One region of the Desulfonatronum zhilinae genome, then DNA from elsewhere that is predicted to be linked to it. Evidence: predicted binding sites of a transcription regulator. Region 1 holds the regulator's gene; each other region holds the start of a gene.

The links. Region 1 encodes sigma-54, which starts transcription at its own class of promoters, with help from an activator protein. Its sites were predicted from a motif close to CTGGCACGGNNNNTGCTT; they were not measured.
Region 2: fliD (flagellar filament capping protein FliD) is a predicted target of sigma-54. The motif match lies at 4,583-4,600, and genes of this name have one in related genera.
Region 3: AC559A_RS12255 (DUF4168 domain-containing protein) is a predicted target of sigma-54. The motif match lies at 4,253-4,270, and genes of this name have one in related genera.

Annotation. Positions count from the first base shown of each region.
Region 1 covers NZ_FXUJ01000008.1:99,404-109,195, forward strand. Annotated here, with positions in the region: gene gcvH (glycine cleavage system protein GcvH) at 1-73, opposite strand, end outside; gene AC559A_RS08495 (phosphoribosyltransferase family protein) at 155-1,072, opposite strand; gene AC559A_RS08500 (pseudouridine synthase) at 1,069-1,917, opposite strand; gene AC559A_RS08505 (LptA/OstA family protein) at 2,170-2,730, shown strand; gene AC559A_RS08510 (LptA/OstA family protein) at 2,731-3,294, shown strand; gene lptB (LPS export ABC transporter ATP-binding protein) at 3,291-4,016, shown strand; gene rpoN (RNA polymerase factor sigma-54) at 4,080-5,513, shown strand; gene hpf (ribosome hibernation-promoting factor, HPF/YfiA family) at 5,587-6,132, shown strand; gene AC559A_RS08530 (PTS sugar transporter subunit IIA) at 6,136-6,585, shown strand; gene rapZ (RNase adapter RapZ) at 6,654-7,553, shown strand; gene AC559A_RS08540 (PTS sugar transporter subunit IIA) at 7,601-8,002, shown strand; gene AC559A_RS08545 (PTS sugar transporter subunit IIB) at 8,015-8,494, shown strand; gene AC559A_RS08550 (hypothetical protein) at 8,526-9,191, shown strand; gene AC559A_RS08555 (phenylacetate--CoA ligase family protein) at 9,287-9,792, shown strand, end outside.
Region 2 covers NZ_FXUJ01000017.1:42,413-52,204, reverse strand. Annotated here, with positions in the region: gene AC559A_RS13590 (glycosyltransferase family 2 protein) at 1-95, opposite strand, end outside; gene AC559A_RS13585 (hypothetical protein) at 53-766, opposite strand; gene AC559A_RS13580 (hypothetical protein) at 809-1,144, opposite strand; gene AC559A_RS13575 (YIP1 family protein) at 1,181-1,843, opposite strand; partial or broken gene AC559A_RS13570 (zinc-ribbon domain-containing protein) at 2,102-2,194, opposite strand; gene fliS (flagellar export chaperone FliS) at 2,301-2,783, opposite strand; gene fliD (flagellar filament capping protein FliD) at 2,853-4,529, opposite strand; gene AC559A_RS13555 (flagellin N-terminal helical domain-containing protein) at 4,683-5,654, opposite strand; gene AC559A_RS13550 (O-linked N-acetylglucosamine transferase, SPINDLY family protein) at 6,012-7,784, shown strand; gene AC559A_RS13545 (glycosyltransferase family 4 protein) at 7,765-8,880, opposite strand; gene AC559A_RS13540 (FkbM family methyltransferase) at 9,053-9,700, opposite strand.
Region 3 covers NZ_FXUJ01000015.1:113-9,904, forward strand. Annotated here, with positions in the region: partial or broken gene AC559A_RS12225 (IS1380-like element ISDth1 family transposase) at 1-47, shown strand, start outside; gene AC559A_RS12230 (hypothetical protein) at 241-420, opposite strand; gene AC559A_RS12235 (hypothetical protein) at 448-723, shown strand; gene AC559A_RS12240 (sensor histidine kinase) at 663-1,124, shown strand; gene AC559A_RS12245 (sigma-54-dependent transcriptional regulator) at 1,158-2,558, opposite strand; gene AC559A_RS12250 (sensor histidine kinase) at 2,561-4,066, opposite strand; gene AC559A_RS12255 (DUF4168 domain-containing protein) at 4,331-4,729, shown strand; gene AC559A_RS12260 (hypothetical protein) at 4,760-5,047, shown strand; gene AC559A_RS12265 (tRNA-binding protein) at 5,151-5,495, opposite strand; partial or broken gene AC559A_RS12270 (tautomerase family protein) at 5,497-5,709, opposite strand; gene AC559A_RS12275 (sensor domain-containing protein) at 6,236-8,704, shown strand; gene AC559A_RS12280 (4Fe-4S dicluster domain-containing protein) at 8,869-9,453, opposite strand; gene AC559A_RS12285 (FAD-dependent oxidoreductase) at 9,446-9,792, opposite strand, start outside.

The sequences.
Region 1 (9,792 bases):
CGATCAGGGCTTCCTGGTCGGTGACGCGGACCCATTCATGGGACGAGGTGTAGAGCAGATCATTGGGAATCATCAAGGGCTCCTTGGAGGCGGGTTCAACGGTTCAACGGTTCACGGTCCAACGGTTCAAGAGTTCGCGGGGCAAAGGTTGGGTTCATAGCGGTTCAAGGACGATTCTGGCAATATCCGGGGCCAGGGAAATGACCTGGAACGGCGGCCTGCTGTGGACGGCCTCGGCCTGTTCCGGGCAGGAATCCGTGATCCAGATCGTCTCAAAACTCTCGTCCTCCAGGCGGTGCCAGCAACAATTGGGGAAGACGCCATGTGTGGCGAAGGCGCTGACTCGGGCCGCTCCTTTTTCCAACAAGAGGTTCTTGCATTCGATCAGGGTCCCGCCGGACATGATCAGGTCGTCCACGATGAGCACGTGCCGATTCACCGGGTCGCCTTCCTTGATCAGGACTCCGCGCCGATCGCCCCGGCGGGCTTTGAGGCAGACGATCTGTGGAAATTCCGGAAACAGGCGACCGAAGCGTTTCCAGGCACCCTCGTCCGGAAAGGCGATGGACAGGTCGGGCTCGTCGCGAACCCGGTCCTTGAGCAGAGGGATCGCCGTTTCCAGCCTGGGGATTACGCTGTCGGAAAAGTAGAATCGTTCCTGCAAGGCGTGGATATCGTAGATCACGATCTGGGCCGGACCGGACATGGTCAGAGGAATGTCCGAGAGCAGGCGGGCCAGGGTGGCCGCCGTGGCGATCTGGCCTTCTTCCTCCACCCGCTCCATAGTTCCGGTGGGAAAATAGGGCAGGATCAGCTTGAAGGAGCGCACCGCGTAGCGAGGCAGCTCAAAGAGCACGGCCAGTTGGGCGAACATCTCCGCGGGGGTTGTCAGGGTGCTCAGGAAAGCCACGTCGCGGTTGCGCAGCCCGGGCGCGTTCTCGATGCGCAGGTTGGGAAAGCCGTCTCGGAAATAGGACCAGTCGATGCGACCCAGGGTGATCCGATCCGGGTGGGCCGTGTGGATGCGCAGGGCCGTTTCGGTCATTTGCGGGCAGAAGAAAAGATGGATCATGAGGGCTCCCGGTGGAGGGCAAGGACAGGGTCAAGAGGGAGGTCAAGGGAAGCGCGCAGGGCCTTGAGTTCCCGGCCGGTCAACGGTCGGATCGCGCCGGGAGGGAGGTCGCCCAGGCGGATTGGCCCTTGGGAGACGCGTCGCAGGCGGACGATGTGCAGCCGCAGGTCGCGGCACATCCGGCGGATCTGGCGATTAACCCCCTGGCGGAGGGTCATCTCCAGGGTTACGGCGTTGTCCGGCGCTCGGGGTGAGCGGTCCTCGATGACCCGTGCCCGGACCGGCGCGAGTTGGTCCCCCTCGGCCAGGCGCATCCCCTTGAGCATGGTCGCCAGTTTTTCCGGGGTGACCCGGCCACGAACGCGGACATGGTAGACCTTGGGGTGTTCCCAGCGGGGATGGGTCATGCGCAGGGCCAGTTCTCCGTCCGTGGTCAGCAGAAGCAGGCCTTCGGAAAGTAGGTCCAGTCTGCCCACGGAAAAAGGGCGACGACCACGGATGTCCGGCGCAAGCAGATCAAGGACGGTTGTGCGGCCCTGGGGGTCATGGGCCGTGGTGACGACGCCCGGAGGCTTGTGCAGGACCAGATAGAGGTGGTCCGACGGCTGGACTGGACCAAGGCGGATCTCGCGTCCGTGGACCCGGACATGGTCCACGGCTGGATCGACGCGGATTCCCGGCGAGGCGGCCACGGTTCCGTTGACCATGACCGCTCCGGCCAGAATCAGATCGTCCGCGGCCCGGCGGGAACAGAGCCCGGCCCGGGCCAGGGCCTTGTTCAGCCGGATGGCCTGTCCGACCTTCGTGGTGTTCGCCGCCGAATCATGCTCCTCCGAACTGTTCATCTGGAGAGAATAGGTCCGTGATCGCCGAAGGGTCAAGGTGTGGAGGAGTTCCTTTTTCCTTCCGATTCCAGTTCTGATTTGACCACATGGTCAGGGGCGTCTATAGGCGTTGGTCGGTATTGCGTCGGAGTTTCAGGCCGTCGATACGCGGCGGTTGTATTTTTGTGAACGATTTCGAAGGAAAATCGGCACTCGATTTTCTCTTGCAAAGATTGTACTCTCCATTTTTTATCGATTCAAAGGGGAGGAGGCGTGCGTCGGAAAGTCATTGCCGGAGCGTTGATCCTGTTCGTGCTTGGTTTATATTTCTTTTCCGGTGATGCACCCGAGGAGCGGCGTACCGTCGGTCCCATCGCCGGCGGAGCGGACACGGACGTGAGCATGAGCGGGGTGGAGATGCGCCTGGGCCAGGAGGGGCGAACCCTGTGGACCCTGCGGGCTCTGTCCGCGTCCTACGACCAAGGCCAACAGATGGTGTTGCTCAACGCCCCGACCATCGTAAAAAGTCTGGATGGTCGGGACATTCCCGTGATCGTCAGCGCCCCCCTGGGGGAGGTGGATCAGGCCACCAGCGATATCCGGCTTTGGTCCGGAGTGCATATGGAATATGGTCCGACGTATCTCAATTCCGACGAGGCCGTTTTCGTTCAGGTGGATGAAACCATTTTTCTGCACGGTGACATCCTCCTGGACCGCCAAGGACTGCAATTGCGCTCGAAGCGGGGCGACGTTGACCTGCACACCTGGGTGGTCAACGCCGAGGGCGGAGTGGAAGTGATCATTGCCAAAGACAGTTTCGGACACGGGTTGTAGATGGAAACTCGGTTTTCATTGACCCGGCTTTTGCGGGTCACGTTTCCGGTCGTTTTTGTGGCGCTGTTCCTGTTTCCGGGTTGGAGTTCTTCGGCGGAAGAGCAGGCCATCCCGACGCGGATCACGTCCGAGCGGCTGCGCTACTCCCATCGCGATCACCAGATCGAGTTCATGGGGGACGTGCGGGTGGACAGGCCGAATTTTCAGCTCCGTTCGGAGCGGCTGGTAGTGCTTTTGCGAACCCTTCCCCGGGAGGCTCGACCCGAGGGCATGGCTCCGGAACAGGACATGGAAGCTCAAGTGGACATTGAACAAATGATCGCTTTTGGCCAGGTCTTTCTGAAGCACGAGGACCGTGTCGGCCACGGCGACATGGCCACCTATTGGGTGGACCAGAGCGTCCTGCGTCTGGAAGGCAACGCCCGGGTGGAAGAAGGCGGGACCCGGTTGGAAGGCAACGTGATCACGCTCAATGTTGAAGAAAGAGAGGTGGATGTGCAGGGACGCACCGATCGTCGAGTGGAAGGAATGTTTCTTTTGCCTCGGGAACAGGGGGCGCGGTGAAGGCCCTTCTCTCCGGCAAGAGTCTGCGCAAAAGCTTCGGCCAGAAAGAGGTGGTCCGGGATATTTCCATCCGGGTCGAGCAGGGGGAGATCGTCGGCCTTTTAGGTCCCAACGGAGCCGGGAAAACCACCACGTTCTACATGCTGGTCGGGGTGATCAAGCCCACCAGCGGGGTGGTGGACCTGGACGGAAAGCGGATCACCACTTGGCCGCTGCATGAGCGGGCCCGGCTGGGGCTGAGCTACCTGCCCCAGGAGAGTTCGGTCTTCAAAAAGCTGACCGTGATGCAGAATTTGCGGATCATCCTGGAGTACACGGACTTCACCCCGGCCATGCAGCGCAGAAAGGCCGAGGCCCTGCTGGAGGAACTGGGCATCTCCAAACTGGCCGACCAGAAGGCCATGTTTCTCTCCGGCGGGGAGCGCCGCCGTCTGGAAATCGCCCGGGCCCTGATCCGGAATCCGAAATTCATGTTGCTGGACGAACCCTTCGCGGGTATCGACCCCCTGGCCGTGGACGACATCCAGGAGATCGTGATGTCCCTCAAGGAGCGGGGGATCGGTGTGTTGATTTCGGATCACAACGTCCGCGAAACGCTGAAGATTTGCGACAGAGCATCCATCGTCTTCGAAGGACGGGCCATTTTTGAAGGGTCTCCGGAAGCCATCGTGGCCGATTCCATCGCTCGGAAAGTTTACCTCGGTGAGGACTTTTGCTTATGATTGATCAACAATCGGGATTGGCGTTCCAACCGGTCAGCCCGGTCATGGAGGCGAAAACGCGACATGGCTCTTGAACTGCGCCAGCAACTGAAGTTGACGCAGCAGTTGGTGATGACCCCCCAACTGCAACAAGCCATCAAGCTGCTTCAGCTTTCCAGGCTGGAGCTGGTGGAAAGCATCCAGCAGGAATTGCTGGAGAATCCCGTATTGGAGATCGCGCCGGAAGGCATCGATGAGACGGTGGAGACCCCGATAAAAGACCCTGCCGAGGATCGGTTCCAGTCCGTCAACGTCGAGGAGCCCCGGCAGCTTCACGATTCGGAGTGGCAGGACTACCTGGGAGAATTTTCCAGCATCAGTCGACAGATCCAGGGCCGGGACTGGGAAGTCCCGGAAGAGGGCATGAGTTTCGAGGCCCGGCTGGCCGGCAAGTCCACGCTGATCGGCCATCTTTCCTGGCAGTTGCGGCTTTCGGCCTTGTCGGAGCGGGAATTGGCCGTCAGCGAGGTGATCCTTGGCAACCTGGATGCCGTGGGGTATCTTTGCGAATCCATTGAGGACATCGCCGCCATGGCCGGCTGCGAGACGGAGGAGGCGGAGCGGATCCTGCGGATCATGCAACGCCTGGACCCCGTGGGGGTCTGCGCTAGGAACCTGCGGGAGTGCCTGCTGGTCCAGATGGACGAACTGGGGCTGGACGACCCGATTCTGGTCTCCCTGGTCAAGGATCATCTGGAGGAGCTGGAAAAACGTCGCTACAAGCCGTTGGCCAAGAAGTTCAAGCTCTCCATGGAGGAAATCAAACACTACCTGGACTGCATCCAGCGCCTGGACCCCATGCCCGGCAAGAGCTTCGGCTCCGATGATCCTCAGTTCACCAGCCCGGACGTTTACATCCTCCAGCACGGCGGCGATTTCATCGTGGTTCTGAACGAGGACGAGATACCGGGTTTGATGGTCAATGAGGCCTACGCCAAGGAGCTGTCCGTTCACGACAAGGGGACCAGGGACTACATTCAGGAAAAGGTCCGATCCGCTCACTGGTTGATGAAAAGCCTGTACCAGCGCCAGCGGACCCTGCACAAGGTCGCCGAAAGCATCGTCCGGTTCCAGATTGATTTTTTTCGCCATGGGGTGACGCATCTGAAGCCGATGATCCTCAAGGATGTGGCCCTGGACATCAACATGCACGAGTCCACGGTCAGCCGGATCACGACCAGCAAATACATGAGCACGCCCCATGGAACGTATGAACTGAAATTTTTCTTCAACAGCGCCCTGGGTATGGACGACGGGTCGGAGGCCGGCTCGGAAAGCGTCAAGGCGGAGATCAAGAAGCTGATTTCCGAAGAGGACCCCAAGCGTCCGCTCAGCGACGAACTGATCTCGCAACTTTTGAAAAAGTCCCTGGGCGTGAACATCGCCCGCCGTACCGTGGCCAAGTACCGCATGGCGTTGAACATCGAGTCGTCTTCCAAGCGCAAGGCCATTTTTTAGCCATCCCGGATGCTCCCAACGGAGCGAACAACCTCAAACCAACCCAGAACCCGTTTTACTTCGGAGGTGTCGCATGGAAATAACTTTTACTTTCAAGAATTTCGAGCCGTCCAATCACCTCAAGGGCTACGCCGGCGAGCGTTTCAATAAAATCAACCGTTACCTGCGTCCTGAAGATCAGGGCGAACTGGCCGTCAACCTTTCCGTGGAAAAGTATCGGCATATGGCCGAGGTGATCCTCACGGGCAAGGACATGCATTTCTCCGCCACCACCGAAAGCGAGGACATGTACTCCACCATCGACCTGGTCCTGGACAAGCTCGAGGCTCAGGTGCGCAAGACCAAAGAGAAGAACAAGGACCATCGTCGCGGTCAGAAGAGCCAGTCCGCGCGGGTGGACGTGATCACCTTTACCCAGGACGAGACCGGCAAGCGGGCCCAGACCATCACGGAAACCGACAATTTCGAGCCCAAGCCCATGTCCGTGGACGAGGCGGCCATGCAATTGGAAGCCCTGGGCAACGATTTCCTGGTTTTCTTCAACGCGGACATCGAGCGCGTCAACGTCATCTACCGCCGGAAAAGCGGCGATTTCGGTCTGATCGACCCGGGTATCTAGTCGATGGTCCTCAAGGATTTCTTGAGCAAGGACTTGCTGCTCCCCGATTTGCAAGCCAGGAACAAGACGGAAGTGCTGGCGGAATTGGTCGCCGTGCTGGCCCAAAACGTGCCGAGTCTGGATGCCGAGGCGGCCTTTCGGGTGCTCAAGGACCGGGAAAGTCTCGGGAGCACGGGCATCGGCGAAGGAGTGGCCATTCCCCACGGCAAGCTGGAGGGGCTGGACAGGATCGTGCTGGTGGTCGGACGCAGTTCCGAAGGCGTGGATTTCGACGCCCTGGACCGCAAACCGTGCCATATTTTTTTCATGGTCCTGGCCCCGGAACAGGTCGCCGGAATGCACCTGCGCATCCTGGCGTCCATCACCCGGCTGCTCAAGGACGAGACCTTTCGGCATGCCTTTCTCACGGCCCAGGACAAGGAGCTTTTCTGGGACGCCCTCAGTTCGGCGTGATGGTATTTTATTCGTCCACACCGTAGGGGCACGGCGCGCCGTGCCCCTACCCCAAAAGGCAAACCGCGATGAGCGCAGACCAACCGCGAAAACCGTGCGAACTCTCCCTGGTCATGATCACCGGACAGTCCGGGGCCGGAAAAAGTACGGTCCTGAACGTCTTCGAGGATCTGGGGTACTACTGCGTGGACGGTCTGCCGGCCGGGCTGGCCGGACAGTTGCTGACCCTGTCCGAGGAGATGAAGCTGAACCAGTACGCCGGGGTGGCCCTGGGGCTGGATGTGCGCCAACCGGACTTCGCCCTGCAATGGGAGCAGTTCGTGGAGCGGATGGACCTGGCCGGGATGTGTCCGAAACTGGTCTTTCTGGAGGCCCGGGACGCCGTGCTGATCCGGCGCTACGCCACCACCCGCCGTCCGCATCCCCTGGAAGCCCAGGGCATGGGATTGGACCAGGCCATCTTCCGTGAGCGGATCATGCTGGAGGGGTTGCGCAAGCACGCCGACTTGGTGGTGGATACGTCGGATTTTTCCATCCACGACCTGCGACGGGTGTTTCAGGAGAAATGGCCCCTGGATCAGAAACTCGGCGAAGGGATGCGCATTCACTTGATTTCCTTCGGCTTCAAGTACGGCGTTCCTCTGGAGGCGGATCTGGTCTTTGATCTGCGGTTTCTGCCCAATCCCTACTTCGACCCGGAACTGCGCCCCCTGTCCGGTCTGGACGAGCCCATTGCCCTCTACGTGCTGGGGGACGACCCGGGAAAGGACTTTATCGGTCGGTTCGAGGATTTTTTACGGTATCTGTTGCCGTTGTACGCGGTGGAAGGCCGGTATCGGTTGACCATGGCCCTGGGATGCACCGGAGGGCGGCATCGCTCGGTGGCCGTGTCCCAGGCCGTGTCGGCCGCGCTGACGGCCGTCGGATTTTCCGTTACCATTGAACATCGTCACCTGAATCTGGGATAGCAGCGGATTTCGGTTTTTTGGGGGAACATGCGGTGATTGGAGTCGTATTGGTCACGCATACGGAGTACGGCGCGTACTTGCTCAAGGCCGCGGAGCTGATTCTCGGTCCTCAGCAGGATTGCTACTTCGTCAGCGTGGATGTGACCAAGGAAGTGGAAAAGTCCCTGACAGAGATCAGAAAGAGCGTCAAAAGCGCGGATCACGGTCCCGGGGTGGTCATTCTGACGGATATGTTCGGGGGGACGCCGACCAATTTGAGTCTGTCGCTGCTGAACAAAAGCGAGCATCAGTTGGAAGTGATCACCGGCGTGAACCTGCCCATGCTGCTGCGCGTGCTCGGTTCGCGCAAGCTGTCCCTGGCCGAACTGGCCAAGGAGGCCAAGGCGGCCGGATCCCAGGGAATCGTCGTCGCCGGGGATATTCTGCGCAGCAAGGTGGCCAAGGAGTAGGCCGGAGCGATCATGAACTGGGTGCGCATCGACAATCGTCTGGTCCACGGCCAGGTCATCGAAGCCTGGGTGCCGTATCTGGGGGCTAGGTACATTCTCGTGGTCAACGACGAACTGGCCGCCGACGATCTGCGTCAGGAGATCATCCGCTTGGCCGTGCCCAGCGGCGTGGAGCTCACCTTCGTCGGGGTCGAGCGCATCGCCAAGCATTTGGATGAGCACGGCCGGGTCGTCCACCCACGTGGCGACACGCTGCTGCTGTTCGCCACGTGCGGCGACGTGCAACGGGCTTTGCAGGCCGGGTTTGCGTTGAGCACCGTAAACATCGGCAACCTGCATTATTCCCCGGGCAAACAGCAACTCTGTCCGCATGTGGCTCTGAGCAGCGAAGACATCGGCTGTCTGAAGGCCTTTGCCAAACGGGGCATTCATCTGGATTTTCGCTGTGTTCCCAACGATTCGACGCAGGTGAAGACCTCATGGTGGGGATGAGCATGGACGCGCTGGCCTGGGCGGGCTTGGCGTGTTTTTTTTTGTCCTGTTTTCCCTGGCCCGATTCGGCCTGAATCTCGGATTTCTGGATCGGCCCCTGGTGATCGGGATGCTTTGGGCGGCCGTGACCGGCCAGTGGGAAACGGCCTTGCCCGTGGCGCTGTTTTTCGAACTGCTTTTTCTGGATCTCTTTCCCATCGGGACGTACATTCCCCCGCATGGCCCCTTTGCCCTGCTGACATCCTTAGCCTTGATGAACGTCTTCGATCTCGTCCAGGCTCCGGTGATCTTCATGGTCATGTTGTTGTGCGCGCCCACGGCCCTTTTGGGCAGCCGTCTCGAATTGTTGCAGCGCCGGAGGCAAAACGCCGTGTATACGCAAATGCTTCAGTCCACGCGGGGTGGCGCGGATGCAACCACCTCCCCGATGAATCCAGCGGGAATGGCCCTGCTCCAATCCGTCGCGGTGAATCTGACGGCGTTTATCGTGGTCATGGCCCTGCTCGTGCCGCTCACCGACGTGTTCTTGCAGCAATTCCGCGGGCGTGTCCTGATGCTGCCCATTACCTGGCCGATGGTCTGGATGATCGGAACCGTCGGGGTTCTGCTTTCCCTGCGCTCGCGCAGGGTCTACGCCCTGCTGCTGGGGGCGGTGGCCCTGGCCGGAGGGTATTACTGGTTCAGCCATTTCGCGTGACGGACATGGTCGGGATATCACGGGCATGCGTTGCTTCGTGGGCCGCTAACACCCGGATCAGTTCTGAATACCCAATTGTTCAAGGAGGATAGTTCGTGATTTTCGACATCGAGAAAGAGACCGCGCCCCGGGAGGATCTGGAGCCGTTGCAGTTGTCCCGGCTCCGGAACCTGGTGGAACGGGTCAACGCCAACGTGCCGTTTTATCGGCGTAAGTTCGAAGAAACCGGCATACGTCCCGAACAGATCAAGAGCCTCAACGATTTGAAGTACCTGCCGTTTACGGAGAAACAGGACTTGCGCAACAACTATCCCTTCGGCCTGTTTGCCGTGCCCAAGGAAAACGTCGTGCGCATCCATGCCTCGTCCGGTACCACCGGCAAAGCCACGGTGGTGGGGTATACGCACCGCGACGTCCGGAATTGGGCCTCCCTGATGGCCAGGGCCTTCATGGCCGCCGGGGTCAACCGAGGTGACGTCGTGCATAATGCCTACGGATACGGCTTGTTCACCGGCGGGCTGGGCGTGCATTACGGCGCGGAGGAGCTGGGGGCGACCATCGTGCCCATTTCCGGCGGAGGCACCAGGCGTCAGGTGATGCT
Region 2 (9,792 bases), on a different contig from region 1:
AAGGCTTGGGCTGAATTGATGGGGATGGAATGGTTGTGATTCTTGTAGACCATCACCACGGACAAGCCGGATAGGCCTCCCAATTGTTGTTCCACTGGCCGACGTTCATGGCCAGGTCGCAGGCCAGGATGGTCATGATGGAGGAAACCGGCTCTTCCGGGAGACGGCGGGTGTGGTGGGCGATGATGTAGTCGCGGCGGGGTTGCGGTTCCATGCGTCCGGCGTGTTCCATAATCCAGATGCGCTGGCCGCCTTCCACCTCGTAGATTTCCAGGCGCAGGCTGATGCTGGTCGTTCCCCGCGAGCCGCCGCTGAGAAAGTACGGGATTTCACCCCGGACAATCAGGTCCACGTCCAGGGCCCTGGCCCTGGCCAAGGCTCTGGTCAGCCCCGGCCACGTCGTTTCTTCCTCGTAGATGAAGGAGGGAAAGACCGCGGCTTGGCTCCAGGTTTGCCAGAAAATGCGCCCCAGGGCTCGCCCCAGGACGATGGGGCTGTCCGTGGGTTGGGTGACCTGCATGGGGTAGAAAATGGCTGAAAGCGGGGCTGCCGGAATGTTCTTGGGATAAATCGAAATGATGGGAGGGCCGCGAAAGATCGGGGCGTCGGTGGTCACTTCCTGAGGGCCGATGCGGGGCTCCCAGTAGTTGCCGACCACTCCGACATATTCCCCAGCCTGTCTCGCCAAGTCACATCCGGTGAGTACCGAGAGGGCCAAAGCAAAAAGCATGATCCACGCGCCAAGTCTGTTTCGTTTCCGCGTCATAGAGGCTCTTCTTGTCATAGAGGCTCTCCTTGTAAAAAGGGACTATTGCGGCAAGGAAGAGGCCGTGGGAGCTTCCTTGACGGCTTCAAGCAAATGTTCGCGGGATTCAATCAGATTCTCCCGCAACTGGAGTCGCTTCTCCGGAGTAACGAGTCGAAAATTCGGACGCTCGATGATTTCCTCGAGCATTTGCATTTCCCGTTCGACTTTCATCAGGCGGGTCCGAAGTTGCGGCTCATTGACGCAAAACCGATTCACCGCTGCGGCCAAGGCCCGGACTTCCCGCGAAAGGTCCAATAACGCCTCTGGTTTGGTTTGCTTGGAGACTTCTTGGGAATCCCGGTAATTTGTCCAGATTTGTTTCAGCCAAGAGAGCATGTCGACAATTTCTCCGTTGTCTCGGTTGCAACGTGGTCAGAAAACCGGTGCCCCGCTGCGTTGCGCCATGCTCATGACGATGGCCAGCAGAAGAATGAACGGAATCAAGGGGAGCAACATGGCCAGGAGGACCTTGGCCGTTGTCGTCCGATGAATGTATTTATAGCCCAAAAAGGTGACGACCAGGGACCAGATCGCTCCCACCAAGGGGCCGACGAACGGAATCAGCGTCAATACCATTGGAGCGCTGCCGTAGGTCAGGGCGCGGAATGTTCCCTCGAACCCTCGCGTTGCTCCCCCGACCATATTGAGGCAGGCATGAACCAGCACGGCCATGACGTACAGCAGCATGGTCAGGATGATCGGGTAGCCCACCAGCAGCATCACGGCGCTGAACCCCATGGCCTCACCTTCCCCGGTCATGCTCGATGTCATACCGGTCATATCCCAAAGCATCTGCAAAACGATCTGAAACTCGGCGACCAGCAGGTAAAAAATTAATGGCTTGATCTGGCCGGAGCCCACGGGCATGGCCTGAAAAAACGCCGCGGGCCGGAGCATAGCCCGCTTGATGGTCTCCCAGATGCCGGGAAAAAAGCCGTAAATGTCCAGCCGCTCCCAAGGCACCTCGATCTCGCCGCCCTTGGTGACCTCTTCGGGCTGCTCCGCATCCTGGGCTTCCTGGTGAGGCGTGCCCATGGAAGCGAGACTGTCCCAGAAATCGCCGTTGTCGGAAGGGGCTGCCTTTTCGGATGGTGCTTTTTCGGGCCGCGCTGTTTCGGTGTGGTCGGTCCGTGCCGCTCGCTGGGCAAAATCGCCTCCAGGAGCTCTTTCCGACTCGGTTCGGGCTGATTCTGTTTGGGATTGGTGGGAGTCAGTCTTGTCGAGCGGGGGGGCCGCAAGAAGGGGAGGAGGCGGGAAGGGGTCACCCGCTGTACGGAATTGAAATTTGTGTTTGCACTTCGGGCAGGTGGCGATCTCCGCCCGTTCCGGGATTTTTTCGTCCGGAACGGTCCTGGCGAAGCCGCACTGGGGACAGGTGATTTCCATGGTGTTTCCTCGGGGACAAACGTTCAACAACTTCGTCCATTCCTAGCCCGTCCCGAGGAGAGAAGCAAGCAAGCCTGAAGCCGCCCCCGGCGGCGCGCACGGTTGATTACTTGTAGGCGTTCCTGGCGTACCGCATGGTCGTGCTCGGCGTGTTCATCTCCTGAGCGGCGAACTCCGAAGGGGAAGCGGTCATGGTGGAGGTGGTCGAGGAAAACGTAGTCGGATTCTGGTTTTTGATCTCCTCGAACGCGGATTTCAAACCGGAAAGAATGGTGATCACCTCGTCGATGAGCTTGGGATCCAGTTTGAGATTGGCCATCAGCAACCGCGTGTTGCAGTAGAAATAGAGCTTGTGCAGATTCTCTCCCAGTTCGCCGCCTTTTTGGGTGTTCAAACTGGCTTCAAGTTCGCCGATGATGTCCAGGGCCTTTGAAATCAACAACCCTTTTTGTTCCATATCCCGTTCTTTCATTTTCTGCTTGGCCTGGTTCAAGAAATTAATCGCCCCTCCATAAAGCAACACGACGACGTCTCCGGGGTTGGTCGTGGTGACTTGGGTTTGGAGGTAGGCTTTCGCGGCATTGTACATATTCTTCTCCCGATCTTGAGGGTATCGGACTTGCGACTGAACACCAAGGCGACACTCGGTGTCGCCGGCTTACTTCGTATCCGAACTCAACTGCCCGAGCTGCGACCTTATGGAGGCACCGAGCTGATCGTAATAGCCGAGCAAGGTTTCCAAGCGAGCGAAGCGCGCGCGTAAGTCCCGCTCCATGCGGGTGATGCGACGCTGTTCGAACTCGATCTTTCTGTCGATCCCATCAGTGATGTCGTCGTAGTTCTCTTCCAGAATTTTCAGCGGTCCGGAACTGCTGTCCGTCAAATCCCTGAGAGCGTCTGTAAGCTCAGGGATTTTGCCGTATTTGAGAAAAACCTTGCCAGTGTATTCACCATCAGTCAGATTATCCACCTTGATGACCATACCGGCCTCCGGCTTGCCGCTCATGCCGGTGATTTCTCCGTTGCCGCTATAATTGGCTGGATTGCCGTTGATGGTCACATTGCTGAACATGCCCTCGCTGATCGTATATTTTACGGTGTACTCTCCACCCTTGGTCACTCCGTCGATGCTGGATAAATACCGAAAGTCCTGGGAATCGCTGGAGCCGATGTAGTCGGCAGCAAAAACCCGGGCAAAGGCATCCGGACGGTTGCGCAACGAGTGTTCCAGCACTTCCTCGTCCAGCTTAAGCATGCCGAACATGGGAGAGCCCTGATCGGCATCCGTGGTGATCCCGATCATACCCAGGGAGCTGAAGACGTCGTTGTTCACGTCAAAGCCGATGCCTTTCACGGAGGTGATGGATTTCAGTCGGGAATCGATCATCTGGATGGCGTAGTTGCCGGTCAGGATGGAGCCGTTGCCGCTCTGATCCACTTTGGTCAGCTTGGTGATCTGGGCTCGGACGTCGTTGACCTGATCGACGAACTCCCGGACATTCTCCAGGACCTTTTCATTGTTCACGGCAATGTTCAGCGTGGTTGTTCCGGCTTGACGCAGGTTGAGGGTTACGCCGTCCAACAGGTCGGCTATTGTGTTCGTGGAGCGTTCAATCCAGTCATTCGCATCGGGGGGGAAGCCGTCGATCTTGAGTTTGGAATTCTGCGCTGCTTGGGTTTGACTGAAGTCCCCACCTTCAAAGCCGGGAACGGTCGTGGCGGGGTTAGGGTTAATGGTAATCGTTTTGTTCGCTCCCAGGTCCATGCCCCGAAGCTGCAAGTGGTGCACCCCGTCCGCGCTTTTGATGATGCTGGCCCGAACTCCCGGATTTTCCGGGTCCGTGTTGATCAGGTTGCGCAACCCCTCAAGGCTGCCGCCGGACGGCAGGTTCAACGTCCGTGTTTTGCCGTTGTAGGAATAACTGAACACCCTTGCCGAACCGTCGGTGATGTCCTCCGTTGTACTGGCCTTCGTCGTCGTACTGGTCAGGATATGGTTCTGAGCCAGTTGGTGGACTTCGAGCACATGACTGCCCACCTGGGCCTTGTCCGTGGCAGTGGCCGTGAGCACGTTGTCGTTGACGCTGTCCGCATCCTTGACCATAAACTTGGCCATGGTGTTGATCCGTTGCAAATTGGTCCGCAGGTTGAGCATCTTGGAATTCAGCTCCCGAAACCCCTCCTGCTTTTCCTCCCACTCCTTTTTCCAGAGTTCCAGGCGAGCGGTTTGCCTGCGCTCCAAGTTGATCAACTGCTCGATCATGGTCTTGAAGTCTGTTCCAGACCCCAGGCCGGTAAAGTTGATCGATCCTGATATGAGGGCTTCCGTATCCATGATGTGACCTTGCTGGGAAAAAGTTGCTGGTTCGATTTACCTCATATTTTTTAAAGCAAAGTCGATGCCATCGTACAACTGAGCCGCCATCAGCAAAAAAGGCCGGACCCTAGAACAGGGCCCGGCCTTGAGTGATCAAGCCCCGATTTATGGTTAGCCGCCGATGAGCTGCATGGCCATCCTGGGCAGGGAGTTGGCCTGGGCGAGCATGGCCACGCCGGCCTGGGTCAGAATCTGGCTACGCACGAATGCCGTCATCTCCAAGGCAATGTCCGCATCCGAAATCCGCGATTCCGCAGCTGAGATGTTCTCAGCCTGAATCTGAAGGTTGGTGATGGTGTTCGACAGTCGGTTCTGCAAGGCACCGAGACTGGCCCGGATGTTGTCCTTGGAGAGGATTGCCATTTCAAGAGCTTCCAATGCCTTCTGCGCCCCCTCCTGCGTTGAAATCGAATAGCCGGCATCCTCGTCAAGTTTTGTTTCTCCAATAGTTCCTGAGCTAGTCGTATCGTCAGCTGCGTTTCCAACTCCTAAAGCCGATGCCGTGGCATTGCCGATGGCAATGTAATAATAGTCCTCGGAGCTGTCGTTCGATGGCCCGAAGTGAACCTTCAAAGGACCTGTCGATTTCAGGCCACTCCCATTAAATCCAGTCCCCCAATTGTGAGGGTTGCCTGAAGCCTCATTGCCAGGGGTTCCGGACAGATTTCCATTCAACAAATAAATGCCATTAAATTTTGTCGCACTTGCGATTCGGGTAATTTCCGAGGCCATGGCCTGGTACTCGGAGTCAATGATCAACCGCTGGTCCGAATTGTAGGTACCGGTAGCCGCCTGGGTGGCCAGTTCCTTCATCCGGATCAGCTTTTCGTCGATAACGGCCAAGGCGCCGTCAGCAGTCTGGATCATGGAGATGGCATCGTTGGCATTCCGGACGCCCTGGTTCAACGAGGCGATTTCCGCCCGCATCAACTCACGAATGGCCAAGCCGGCGGCATCGTCGGCACCGCTGTTGATGCGCAGACCGGACGAAAGGCGTTGGGTCGACGTGCCCAGCGCAGCATAGTTGTTGGAAAGGTTTCGGCTCGCGTTCATGGCCATTAAGTTGGTGTTAATACTCAGCATGGTACTTTCTCCTTGGAATATGTTGGCTTCCTTGCCTGGGCGTCAAACCGTCCTTCATGGACATGATCCTCACCCGCCGCGGGTGGGGCCGCCCAGCATTTGACTACTGTATCGACGGATGAAGAAAAAACTTTAGAGAGTTTTCAAAAGACGATGAAAATAATACCAATCGAGAGACTTGACATTTTGCCGACCACGAATGCACTTCACCTGAAAATTTACCTCCGGAGTAACAACAACGGCATATTTGGTTTTGAATTTTTGTGGAACTTTTTTCCTTAAACTGCCAGTAAAGATAAGATTTCACCCTAAATTTTCAAAATTATGCAAGAAATTTGCCAAAAAGCCGACACAATCTTGGGTGCCGGAAAACCTCTCGAAGCCGCAGCGCTTTATGTTGAGGCTTTGCGGAATACCCCTCATGATGCCCGGCTCTGGGTCAATCTCGGTAATGCCTTGGCTGCTGCTGGGGACCGTCAGCGAGCCCTGAACGCCTATGGGCATGCGGTGGAGCTTTGTCCTGACAACGCCATGATGCGCTTCAATTATGGGTCGGCGTTGCTGGATGGAAACGACCTTGACCAAGCTAGGCTTCATCTCGAAGAGAGCGCCAGATTGCAGCCGGACTTTTTCTGGACATTCGAGAGATTGGGGACATTGTACCACCAATTGAACGACAAGTCGGCATCTCTTCTCAGTTTTGACAAAGCCTTGGCAATGCGTCCAGATGACATTGGCCTGGTATGGCGACGTTGTTTGGCGGAACTCTCGATATGTTACGAAAGTGAGTTGCGGCTTGACGAGGCTCGCTTGAACTATAAAAATTACCTGGAATCATTGATAAAAAAGTTCGACCCGACAATCCGGCATATGCTGCATACGGCACTGGACGGAATTCGTGAGCCCCCCTTTTATTTAGCTTACCAGGGACATAATGATGTGGAATTGCAACGTCACTATGGTACATTTATCAGCAATGTCCTGCACGCTGCTCACCCTGCTTGGTGCCAATCCCCAACCATGCCGGCCCCTGAACCGGATGGAAGGTGGCGAATTGGGTTTCTCAGCAAGTATTTCGCGGGCCATTCCGTCTGGAAAATTCCCTTGCGCGGCTGGTTGGAACATCTGGATAGGCGCAGGTTTCGGCTGTTCGGGTATGCCACGGATGATGCCCGAAACTCACCCGCCGCGACGCTTTGCGATAAATTCGTCCACGGAGACCGGCCAGTGGAGGAGATCGCCCGCATAGTGGCGGAAGATCGACTGCATGCCTTGATATTTCCGGAAGTCGGGATGGACTGGAAGACGATCTGCCTGGCTGCGCTGAAGCTTGCGCCGCTCCAGCTTGCCGGAGCAGGGCATCCTCAGACCACGGGGCTTGATAGTATTGATCTGTTTCTCTCCAGCAAGATGATGGAGCCGCCGGATGCCATCCAGCATTATTCCGAAAAGTTGGCTCTGCTTCCCAACCTTTCCTCTTGCAATTACTCACCCCCGTATGCGGAAACTCCCCCCGCTCGAGAAACCCTGGGGCTTCCCAAAAAAGGCATCCTGTTTTTTTGCCCGCAATCCCTTTTCAAGTATCTTCCTCGATTTGACGACATCTACGCCCGCATAGCCGAAGGCGTTTCTGACGCGAAATTTCTCTTTATCCGTCATGAAATCTCGCCGGGAGTCACCGCGTGTTTCAAGGATCGTTTGCGAAAGCACTTCAAGCAACGCGGGCTCGATCCTGTGCGCCACCTTGTTTTTCTCCCAAGACTATCCGCAACCGGATTCGGGCAAATTTGCGGAGCCAGCGACATCTTTCTGGACAGCCTGGAATGGTCCGGCAACAACACCTCGCTGGAAGCCATTTGGCGCGGCACTCCCATCGTCACCATGCCGGGCAAAATGATGCGCGGGCGACACGCCGCGGCGAACCTGACCATGGCCGGACAAACGGCGACAATTTGTGCAAACGTTGAGGAGTACGTGAAGGTTGCCATTGACTTGGCGAACAGCCCCGGCAAACGAAAAATGCTCTCAATGGAGCTGCGCCAAAACAGGGCGGGCGCTTTTGGGGATCTGGAGTGCGTACGGGGGCTGGAGGAATTGCTGGAGATGGAAATCAGGTCGCGGATTTTCTGATGCTGTAAAGCATGGTTTCGAATTCCTGAGCTCGAAGAGCCCAATTGAATTCTTTTTGAAAGTGCAGGGCTTGTCGGTAGAGGTGTTTGGTTAATGCCTTGTCATTGTGAGCCAAACGTTGGCAAAGCTCTGCTGAAAGACTGGCAAAACTTTGGAGGGTTACATTCCCATTCTCGTCTGGCTCGGGGAAGAAACCATAGCCGGAGCATGTCTCAGGAAGGGCACCCAGCGGCGTCGTAACCACAGCGACACCGGCTGCCATGGCCTCCATAACTACTATTGATGAAGTTTCCTGGATAATGCATGGGTAGAGCAGTAGCCAGGATTTTTTTAAAGCATCGCACAGAACCTTCTGGGATACGGCTCCATGGCTAACAATTTGTCTGCATTTCAGAAGCGGGGAAAGACTTTCCGCCCATTTTGAGTGATACAAGAAATTTGATGGAGAGTATATGGAATAGTCTGAGTAAATATGGAACTCAGCTTGAGGTATTCTCTTGTGTAGTAACAAAAAAGATACCAAAGCCTGTTCAAGACCTTTTGATGGAACGCTTATATAGATTATACTCGGGAATTCATGTCGGTATTGATAGCTAAATCTGAAATTATTATTTGTATTGAACCACGGAGATGGTGCATTTCGGAGTACTTTAACAGTATCTGGATTGAGATTTCCAGATTCAATGAAGTGTTCTCGCTGCCAATGACTGACGCAGAGAATTATGTCCCGTGAACCATTCAATAATGCCAAAGGGTTTTCAAGTGGTTGCGTATTCCAAGTGTTGTGTTCCCAGGATACAACAACAGGATAGGAAGAATGTTTTCGTATTAAACAGGAAAGTGTAGAGCAATTAGTTACAATAATAGCTTCCAAAGCATTTATTTCGAGAATTCCTTTGTCAATATTTTCACAATTAACACCATGAAATTTCCCACTTTTTTTTGTTCCTGTAAACAGGTATACATCATGGCCACGTTTAGCCATCTCGATAGATAAATATACTTGAGCTGACTCTGAACCACCAAGTCCTCGCTCCCATGGTGTATTGGCATTATAATCATGTTCTTTGTCCGGATTTATGAATGCTATTCGCATGCTCTTTTGTCCGTATGATCAGATTGTTATGGCTTGTTTCAGTATTATCGCAAAAATATGAAGTATGATGAGACGTTAGCCATGGCTATATCAGTCGCGCCTACATCGAATGGTGTTCCAGAAAGAAGGATTTGCGTTTTGTCAAGCAGTTCCGAACCATCGCTCTTTTTTTTTAATTATCATTTAGTATGGTACTTTTAAAGTATTTGACAATTCCGCATTCGTGATAGGATGCTGTCGCTCCAAACAAGGTAAAATCTGAAAGCAACCCATCTATAATTCGCCTGTCTTTTTCACTGTGGTATTCTAGTAAAATTAAACCAAAACGATGAGGATTAATATTTCTCAGTATCTCGACCTCAGAACCTTCCGTATCGATTTTCAATATATGAGCTGATGGAACCTTAGAAGGATGCATTTTTTTAACTTCTTCAAAATTTTTCGTTTGTGTTCCTAGTTGGTAAAAGCTATTTTCTCCAATATTGTTTTTCCCAAGGAACAATTTTGTCTTGTTTAGATCACCTACAGCCAAATTATAAGCTTTAATATCTTTGTATTTTGATATGTTCTCTTTTAATATTGAATAATTAGCCTTTAACGGTTCGTAACCAATTATATTTGACCCGGGAAATGTTTCAGCAGCCCAGACGCAAAATGCTCCAACATTGGCGCCAATGTCTACGATAACAGGCTTTTCAACATTGAATGGACTTATGCTATACTCTCCTTTGAATATCTTTTGAATATGCCACTCCATGTTGTCCGGGTGTTTAAAAACCGGACAAGAGATAAAGTTTGTACGCATTTCAGTTATCTTCATAAAAACCTCTTTTCCAATATTTGCAAGAGGTGAATAATTACACCAAGCTGCAAGTATTTCAGGTCACTTTACATTTGGTTGAAGTGGAGGCA
Region 3 (9,792 bases), on a different contig from region 1:
GGCACGATTGGTTTGGCAGGTTGTTTCAACGCCTCAAGGCAGCGTAGCGCTTGCAGAATTTGGAATAGAAAAATGATACAGGTGTATTGCGCCAAAAATCTGGTAATAGACGGTGATCTGAATGATTTCATGCTGAGATAGCTCATTTTAAGCTTCCAGTATCTTGGCAGCGTAGATCGTGCGATGAAAAATCGTTCCAAAACAGTTGCTGAGAGGTCCTAACCAAGCAAAGTCACGGATTCAGGTATGAACTGTCGGGCCAATCCGATCCTGAATGCGGACGGTGAGGTTGAATATACGGTGGAACTGATACAGGATATCACGGATCGCAAGCAGGCGGAGGAGAAAATCAATCACATCAATTAACAGCTTCACCAAGCCAACGCGGAAAAGGACCAGCTTCTCGCCATCATTGCCCACGACCTCAAGTCGCCCATTTACAGCATCGTGGTCTCGACGGAACCTCTGATCACCCAACCCGAGGTATTATCCGAAGAGAACATCCGGTTTCTTGTAACGGAAGTGCATAAAAGCGCCAAGAACATCTTCGAATTGCTGGGAGACCTCCTGGAATGGGCGCGCTTGCAGCAGGGAGGCGTCAACTACTCGCCCACGCCTTGCGGCCTTAAGGATATGGTCGACAAGGCGCCACGGCCCGAGACATGGCCAAGGGCAAGGACATCGCCGTCCGCGTGGACATTGCGCAAAACCTGCGTGCCCTGATCGACCAGCCCATGATCAGGACCGTGATCCGCAATATCCTGTTGAACGCCCTCAAATTCACCCCGCGCGGCGGAGAAATCGTGATCAGGGCTCAGCAGACCGAGCAACATGTGACCATGGCGATTCAGGACAACGGCATCGGCATGGACGAACGGGTTCTGTCCTCTGTCTTTGCCCTGGGAGAAGCCAAAAGGCGACTGGGCACTGAAGGCGAAAGTGGAACCGGCCTGGGGCTGATGCTGTGCAAGCAGTTCATCGAACGGCACGGTGGACTCATCTGGATTGAGAGTTCCCTGGGACAGGGCACCACTGTGTGTTTCACCATCGCGGCCGCGCCGGACCAGGCTGCGGCCATCATGGCTGTGGACTCTTGGCCAGCACGTCCGCCAACAGGCAGGTGATGCCGGCTGGATCAGCAGGGGCTTCTGTTCGTGTCAGTCTTGCTCAAGCTTCCGGTAGAGCGTGCGGCGGTGGATGTCGAGGATGGCTGCGGCGCGGCGTTTGTTGCCGTTCACTGCGTCCAGGACATGGCGAATGTAGTGTTGTTCAGCCTGGGCCAGGGTGGGCAGATGTTCTCCGTTCGCGGCCATGGCCGCCAAGAGCGGGGCAGGTTGCAAGGTCGGCTGGCTGCCGCCGTCCCTGATCCGACTGGGAAGATGCGCGGGTAGAATGGTGGTCCCGTCGCAAAAGGTTACGGCTCGTTCCATGGCGTTTCGCAATTCGCGCACATTTCCCGGAAAAGAATAGTTTTTAAGAATATCCAGGGCTTTTTGATCAAATCCTTGGATGCTCTTGTCCACTTGGATGCTGAATCGACGCAGGAAGTGACCGGCCAACAGCTCCAGATCGTCACCGCGTTCCCGCAAAGGCGGGAGTCTGAGGGTGAATGTCTCCAGACGAAAAAAAAGGTCCTCGCGAAATTTTCCGGCCTCGACCTCCTGCTCCAGGTCCCGGTGGGTGGCGGCCACGGTGCGGACATCGACCTGTTCCTCCTTGTCCGCCCCCACTGGGCGCACTTTGCCGTCCTGGAGGATGCGCAGCAGCTTGGCTTGCAGGAAGAGAGGCATTTCGGAGATTTCGTCCAAAAACAGGGTCCCACTCTCGGCTTCGGCGAACAGCCCCCGCCGAGCCTTGCCCGCGCCGGTAAAGGCGCCGGCTTTGTGGCCGAAAAACTCGCTTTCCAGCAACTGTTCCGGGATGCCGGCACAGTTTACGGCCTGAAACGCCCCTTTTCGCGGGCTGGCCGCATGCACCGCCCTGGCCACCAATTCCTTGCCCGTTCCCGACTCACCCAGGATCAGCACCGGCCCATCGGCTCGGGACACGCGGCCGATCTGCTCGAAAAGGCCGCGCATGGCCGGGCTTTGGCCAATCATGCCGTGAAAGGCGTCCTGGCTCAGATAATCCCGGATGCGTTGAACTTCCTGGCGCAACGCCCTGTTTTTCAACACCCGAACCACCGTCAGGATGAAGTGGTCCAGATCCAGGGGTTTGGTCAGGAAGTCCTCGGCTCCGGCCTTGAGCGCCTCCACGGCCTTGGAAATACTTCCAAAAGCCGTGATCAGGAGAAAGTCCGGAGGGTTGTCCATCTCCTCGCTTCTGACCCGTCGCAACAGTTCCAGACCGTCAATTCCCGGCAATCGCAGATCGCTGACCACCAACTCCGGGTGCCATTCCTGGATTACGGCCAGGGCCTTTTCGGCATTGTCCACCCAGCGGGCGGTGAGGTCGTGGTCGTCCAGTTCCTGACTCAGGAGCTGTCCGAAAGACTGATCGTCCTCGACGACCAGCACCTTGCTGCCGCCGACATTCTGCTCTGTTTGGCGCGGTGCCATGCTCATCTCTCCTCAACACGGATCGTGGGTTGGTGGTCAACGGGCAGCCAGATGCGAAAGAATGCTCCGCCCAGCCGACTCTTGCCGACATCGATGCCTCCGCCGTGGTCTCGAAGAATACCGTGAACCACTGCCAAACCCAGCCCGGTGCCATGGCCGACGCTTTTGGTCGTGAAGAACGGTTCAAACAACTTGGATTTTATTTCATCGGCAATGCCCGGACCGTCGTCATCCACCTGCATCCACGCCTGGTCGCCCTCCCTGCCCCAGGAAACGACGACCCGCCCACCGGAAGCGGACTGGACGGCGTTGCGGATCAGGTTGACCAGGGCCTGCTCCATGCGCACCCCATCCAGGTTGATCTGGAGCGCTTCATTCGCTTCGTTCAAGGGAAAGGCCGTTTCCAGATGAGTCCGGTGCTTGTCGGCTTCTTCGCTTGTCGCGGACAAGGCGGAGCGGATCAGTTGCACCAGGGAGGTCGGCTTTTTGCGCAATGCGTTTCCGCGACTGAAATCCAGAAGCTGGCGGATGATGTGTTCCATACGGTCCACTTCCCGGCGAATGTCGCGCAGCGTCTCCACGACCCCGGCGTCCAGGTCGGCCTTGCGCAAGGCGCGTTGCGCCTTGCCGCTGACGACGCTCAAGGGCGTACCCAGTTCATGGGCCACGCCGGCGGCCAGCTGCCCGATGGCGGCCAGTTTTTCGGCCTGACGCAATTGGGCCTGCAATTGGACCTGTCTGATGCGTCGCTCCCGGAGTTCGGCCTTGGCCTCTTCAATGGTATCCAGCATGCGGTTGAATTGCCGACCGATGGTCACGATTTCCCCTGGTCCGTGGGGCCAAAAACGATGGCCCCGGTCCCCCTGGGTCACCCTGGAGATGCTGGTTCCCAGGCTGGAGAGGTGGCGGCCCAGGGCGCGGTGGTGCCCGAAGAGCACGAGCCCGGACATGCCCAGCAACCCCAAGCCCAGACCCAGTGCGACGCGGACGCGAAGAGCCCGGACATCCTCCTGGATGTCGCTTTTTCGCCGGGTCAGTTGGAGCAGGCCGTTGACCTTGCCGCCGGAGTCGCTCAGCGGAACGAAGTACGAGAAAACCTCTCGCCCGGCCACATGTCCGTACTCCCCGCGCTGTTTGCCGTCCGCTGCCAGCTCGGTCAGCCGGTCCTGCTCCGGCGTTGGTTCGCTTCGCCCGGCCGAGGCGATCAGGCGCCCCTGCCGATCATACACATACGCACTGTAGACCCTGCCGATGGAAAAGGCGGACTCCACGGCCCTCAGGACGCTGCCTTTGCGGTCCAGTTCCATTGAGTGGCTGAGCGGCAATTGCAGCGCCCTGGCCACCAGCTCCAGATCCTTTTGCATCCGGTGCTCGATATTTCGCTCCACGAGCTGCAGGAGCAGGTAACCGGTCAGCCCCATGGCCAGGGCCAGGGGCAGGACGACGGAGATGACCAGGGCTGTACGCAGACTGAAGTAGTCGGACAACGCCGGAATACGAGGGAGCATGGTCCTCCTAAGCTTGGACTGGGATGAAGTTGCACATGTGGCTTTTTTATACATATCAAATGAGCGCATTTCAAGGACGATCAGGGTGGACATTGTTTCCGCTTCGTTTGGCAACATGCGTCAATATCTTGTATTATATGTGTATTTTTAATTTTTCTTGTGGTTGCGAGGGAGACTGTTTCGGTTCTGGCACGGTGCATGCTTAAAAAGGGATGATGCCGCTTGATGACCTTGCGGCTCAAATTCTTTCGGAGGTTTTTGAAGATGAAGAAGTTAATTTTGCTGCTGACCGGATCGACCCTCACCTGTTTGCTCGTTTTGGCCTTGAGCGTGGGCGTTCACGCCCAAACTGGTCAAGCCGAAGAACAGCAGATGATGCAGCAACCTGGAACCACGGCTCAATTTAGTGATGCCGAGCTTCAAAAAGTAGCGACCGCATACCTGGAAATTCATGAGATTCGCATGGAATTGCAGGAAACCCTGGCCGGGGTGACTGATCCGGAGTCCGCACAGCAAATGCAGGAGCAGGCGGGAGCCGCCATGGTCCAGGCCGTCCAGGACAGCGGGTTGGACGTGGACACGTATAATCAGGTCATGCAGGAAGTGCAGGTGAGCACCGAGTTGCAGGAAAAGATGGCGTCCAAGCTGGACCAGATGCAGTAGAACGGAGTGAACCTGAATGGAGGAACGCTGATGTTCGGTAAAAAGACCGTTCCCTTGTTGATTCTGGCAATGGGGATGTTTTTGGGATCTGCTTGCGGCCCGGACCCGGAGGAGTATGAAATACCGGCCAGGCCTGGAGAAAGCCCTCCGGGGTACGAACTGCCGCTTGGTCAGGAGCGACCCCAGGAGCGACCCCAGGAGCGTTCATTGATGCAGCCTGAAGCCCCAATGGGAGAGTCGGAGCCAGGTCAGGGCTTGCAACCCAATGGACAAGGTCGGGAGCAAGGCGTGCCGTTTGATGCACAGCCGAAGCAATAACGTTGAGTCACTAACCAACCACCAGCTTACAGCTGGTGGTTGGTTATTTGTGTTGCGTAGAGGTCGACATTGACTGGGTGTCGGTGACCTCTCGTTTCAACACTCACCCCAGCTTGGCCCCGTTGGGGACGGGCTTGTCCGGTACGGCCAGAATCACCCCTCCGTCCGGTCGATAGAAGCCGGTCAGCAGGAATTCGGACCGGATCGGGCCGATCTGTTTGACCGGGAAGTTGGTTACCCCGACCACCTGCCGACCGATGAGCTCCTCCGGTGCGTAATGGTCCGTGACCTGGGCACTGGTCCGTTTGCGGCCGACTTCCGGGCCGAAATCCACCTCCACGATGTAGGCCGGTTTGCGGGCCTCGGGAAAAGGCCGTGCGTCCACCACCGTGCCCACGCGTATCTCCACCCGTTCGAAATCTTGCCAGGAAATGGTCTCCTCGGCCATTTCACCCCTCCTTCCGCTTGCGGCGCAGGGCGGTGACCGGTACCCCGCCGATGCCCCAGTTGTCCGTCTCCACCTCGTCGATGACCACCACCGTGGTCTCCGGGTTCTTGCCCAACACGTCGGCCAGCAGTCGGGTGACGCCCCGGATCAGCAGGTCCTTCTGTTCCGCTGTGGCTCCCTCCCTGGTGATCTTGATGTTCACGTACGGCATGGATTTCTCCTGATTCGAATGAGTTTGTAACTACTCAGCACAGAGAGTAATTCTGTTGCCGGGGTCGGAATCGGGATCGAAAACGCTGGGATGCGTTCTAAATTCTTCATGTTTCGATTCCGACTCCGATAGCGAAGCGCCGACCCCGATACCGATTGCCGGAGCAAGAGCGGACACAAAATGTACTGAGTAGTTACGGCTTTGAAAGACCGGGCTTCTCGGCATGCTCTCTGCAAAGAAGCCCGGGTGTCGCCCTTGGATCGACCGCGCTTCCGGCGCACGGGGCCGCGGGGATCATGGCCAGGCCACGGCTTTTGCGATTTCAGGGGCGATCGGTTTTGGGCGCCCTGTTCACTCACCAATCAAACAAAATTGTAACATGATGTTCATGAATCTTACAAATCCAATCACTCATTCCGTATCCAGCGCCGAGGGCGTTCGGGTTTCCGAAAGCGTCGTCGGGAGTGTTTTCGGCGATACCTTGGCTCCGTTTCCCGTTACCGCGTCCGTTCTCTTCGGTCCAGAGGCGATGGAAGCCAACCTTCTGGAGGGCGCCGAGGCCTTTCTGCAGCTTTTCGCCGGATCACCCAATGCCGTGGTTCTGCGCGACCAGGAGGGCCGGATGGTCGTCCACAACGCCGCTTTCGAGCGGATGTTCGGGCCGCTGGGCGCACGTGCCGCCGGGGGGGCGAAACCGCGGTTGCGGGATATATTGCAGCCATGCACGGGGTTTGATGTCCAGGCTGAGCGGGTCTGGAGCGGTGATGCGGCCTTTCAGGGCGTCGATGTCTGCTGGCGGGCAATTGGGGGCCGGACCGTGGAAACCTGCGCCTCCCAGTTTTCCATTGCCATGGCCGATGGCCGCCGGTTTTCCTGGTGCATCTTCGTGGACATCTCCGACCGCAAGCAGGCGGAACGAATGCTTCAGGACGCGGAAACCAAGTACCGTTCCATTTTCGTCAATGCCGTGGAGGGCATTTTTCAGACCACCCCGGACGGGCGCTATCTGGACGTCAATCCATCCCTGGCCCGGATTTACGGCTATGCCTCGCCCCAGGAGATGATCCGGGCCTTCCGAGACATCAAGACGCAGCTCTACGTCGATCCTCTGCGCCGGGACGAGTTCGTGCGGGTCATGGACCAGAATCACGAGGTCTGGGACTTTGTCTCCGAGATTTACAAAAAAGACGGAAGCCGGATCTGGATTTCGGAAAATGCCCGGGCCGTGTACGATGATCGCGGAAATATCGCCTACTTCGAGGGGACCGTGGTGGACATCACCCGGCGCAAGCTGGCGGAAGAGGCCCTGGAAACCCAGCGGGAACTGTTCACTCAGTTGTTCGCCAATTCGCCCCAGGCCATCGTGCTCACGGACATGGACCGCAACGTGATCAACGCCAACCAGGCCTTTGAACGGCTTTTCGGGTTCCGGGCCGAAGACATTCGCGGATTTTCCATCCGTGGTTTCATCGTGCCCGAGGAATTGATGGCCGACATGGAAACCTTCCGCGCCGCCGTGCTCTCGGGCAACTCCATGCAGGCCGAGACCCAGCGCCGCCACAAGGACGGACGGCTGATTCCGGTGTCCATGATCGGTTTCCCGTTGATGGTCCGCGGGGCCATTCAGGGCGTGGTCTTCATTTATCAGGACATTTCCGAGCGTAAGGCCTTTGAGGAGCAGATCACCCATCAGGCCTTCCACGATGGCCTGACCGGCCTGCCCAACCGCAGCCTGTTCGCCGAGCGGCTGGCCCGGGCCGTGGAGCGGGGCAAACGACGCACGGACTACCATTATGCGGTGATCATGGTGGACCTGGACAAGTTCAAGGCGGTCAACGACACCCTGGGCCACCAGGCCGGCGATGACCTGTTGGTCGAAGTGGGCCGTCGGCTGTCCGGATGCGTCCGGTCCATGGACACCGTGGCCCGGCTGGGCGGAGACGAGTTCGCGCTGATTCTGGAGGAATTGGTCTCGGAGGAGGAAGCCCTGACCATTGTCCGGCGGATTGAGGAAACCCTGCGCCGGTCCCTGGTGCTGGTTTCCGGTGAAGTCCGGCCCGAGGCCAGCATCGGGGTGGTCATGCACTCCGGGGAGTACGCCCGGGCCGAGGACATCCTGCGCGACGCGGACATCGCCATGTACCGGGCCAAGGAATTGCGCTGCGGCAATCTGCTCTTCGACCGCTCCATGCGTCTGGAACTGCAGGAGTCCATGAACATGGAAAACGAGCTGCGTCTGGCAGTGGGCGACGAAGCCTTGGCCGTGCACTACCAGCCCATCATTCGCGTGGACGACGGCGGGCTGGATGGCTTCGAGGCCCTGTTGCGCTGGAATCACCCAACCATGGGCCAGGTGCCGCCTTCCAGGTTCATTCCCCTGGCCGAGGAAACCGGGCTGATCCTGCCCCTGGGCCGGTTCGTGATCCGGGAAGCCTGCCGCCAGTTGGCTTTATGGCGTGATGAACTGCCCGGTGGAACCGATCTGTCCATGAGCGTGAACGTTTCCTGCCTGCAATTTTTGCGGGATAATATCGTGGATTACGTGGCCGAGGTGCTCCGAGACCTGGGCCTGAAGCCGGGAGCCCTGAAGCTGGAAATCACCGAAACCGTGTTGATGCACGACCCGGCCCACACGGCCCGGGAGCTGCAACGGCTCAAGGACCTGGGCGTGCGGATCGCCATCGACGACTTCGGCACCGGCTATTCCTCCTTGAGCTATCTCCAGCAACTGCCCATCGACCATCTGAAAATCGACCGCTCCTTCATCAGCGGCACCGAGCAGTCCGAAGGCAACCCGCACATCGTCAACTCGATCATCTCCCTGGCTAGGGCTCTGGGGCTCTCGGTCATCGCCGAAGGCGTGGAGCGGGAGGAACAGCTGTCCTGCCTGCGCGACCTGCGCTGCGACAACGCCCAAGGCTTCATGTTTTCCCGTCCGTTGGACGCAAAAGGGGCAGCGGGGTATATTGCGCGCTGTTTTGAGGAGCGGGAGAAATAGCCGATAAACGATCCGTTCGCGAAGGTGCTTCTTCAAGGAGTCAAGGTCGAAATCGCAATCGAAATCGGTATCCCCGTCATTCTTTGACCAGCTGATTTCCTCGATTTCGATCGCGATTTCGATTTCGAGTATTGCCTCGGAGACAGGGCATCAGCCAAGATCGGTCAACCGTTCTGTTCTTCCTCCTTTTTCGTCGTGCCTGCCGCATAACCTTCCACGCTCACGGATTTTTTCATGGCCCGCAGTCCGACCTGGGTGCCGAACCGTTCCGGGTGCATGTGGGACTGGACGATGCCCTCGGCCACCCGCTGGCGCAGTTCGGCCTCGATTTTTTCCGGGGAGCCGAACAAGATCGCCCCGCAGGGACAGATTTCCACGCAGGCCGGCGTCATCCCTTTGGCCCGGCGTTCGGCGCAGAGATCGCATTTGGCCACGGGATTTGGGCCGGTTCGGGAATGGGAGATGGCGGCAAAGGGGCAGACCGAGAGGCAGACCATGCAGCCCACGCAGGCCTTGGGCTGGAGGATGACCGCGCCTTCGTCGTCCTGGTAAAAGGCGTTGACGTTGCAGGCCTTGAGGCAGGCCGGGTTGGTGCAGTGGTGGCAGCTGATGGGCACGGTGATTCCGTCGCTGGTCCGGGTCATGTGGATCCGGGGCTGGCCGTACAGGTACCCGCAGACCGCCTCGCAGCTTTCGCAGCCGATGCACAGGTTGTAGTCGATGTACAGGGTTTTCTTGGACTTAGACATCGGCCACCTCCTTCCGGGACGCCTTGTTCTTCGTGTCCCCGGTCGTTTCCCCCGCCATTTCCCCTCTGGGGGGGGCCGCATCCAGCGGATGGGCCTTGATCCAGCCGTCCAGGGACTCAGCGGCCTTCAGGCCGCTGAGAATGGCCCGGCCGATCTTGGACGGCCCGGTGAGCACGTCCCCGGCCACGAAGACACCTTCGAACTTGGTCATCTGCAGCCAGCCATGGCCGTCCTTGGAAATGTCCTCCAGGCGCAGCTCCCTGGGAAAGGGGTTGGTGGGCACCTCGCCGATGGCCGCCACCACCAAGTCCACGTCCAGCTCCTGTTCCCGTGTTTCCT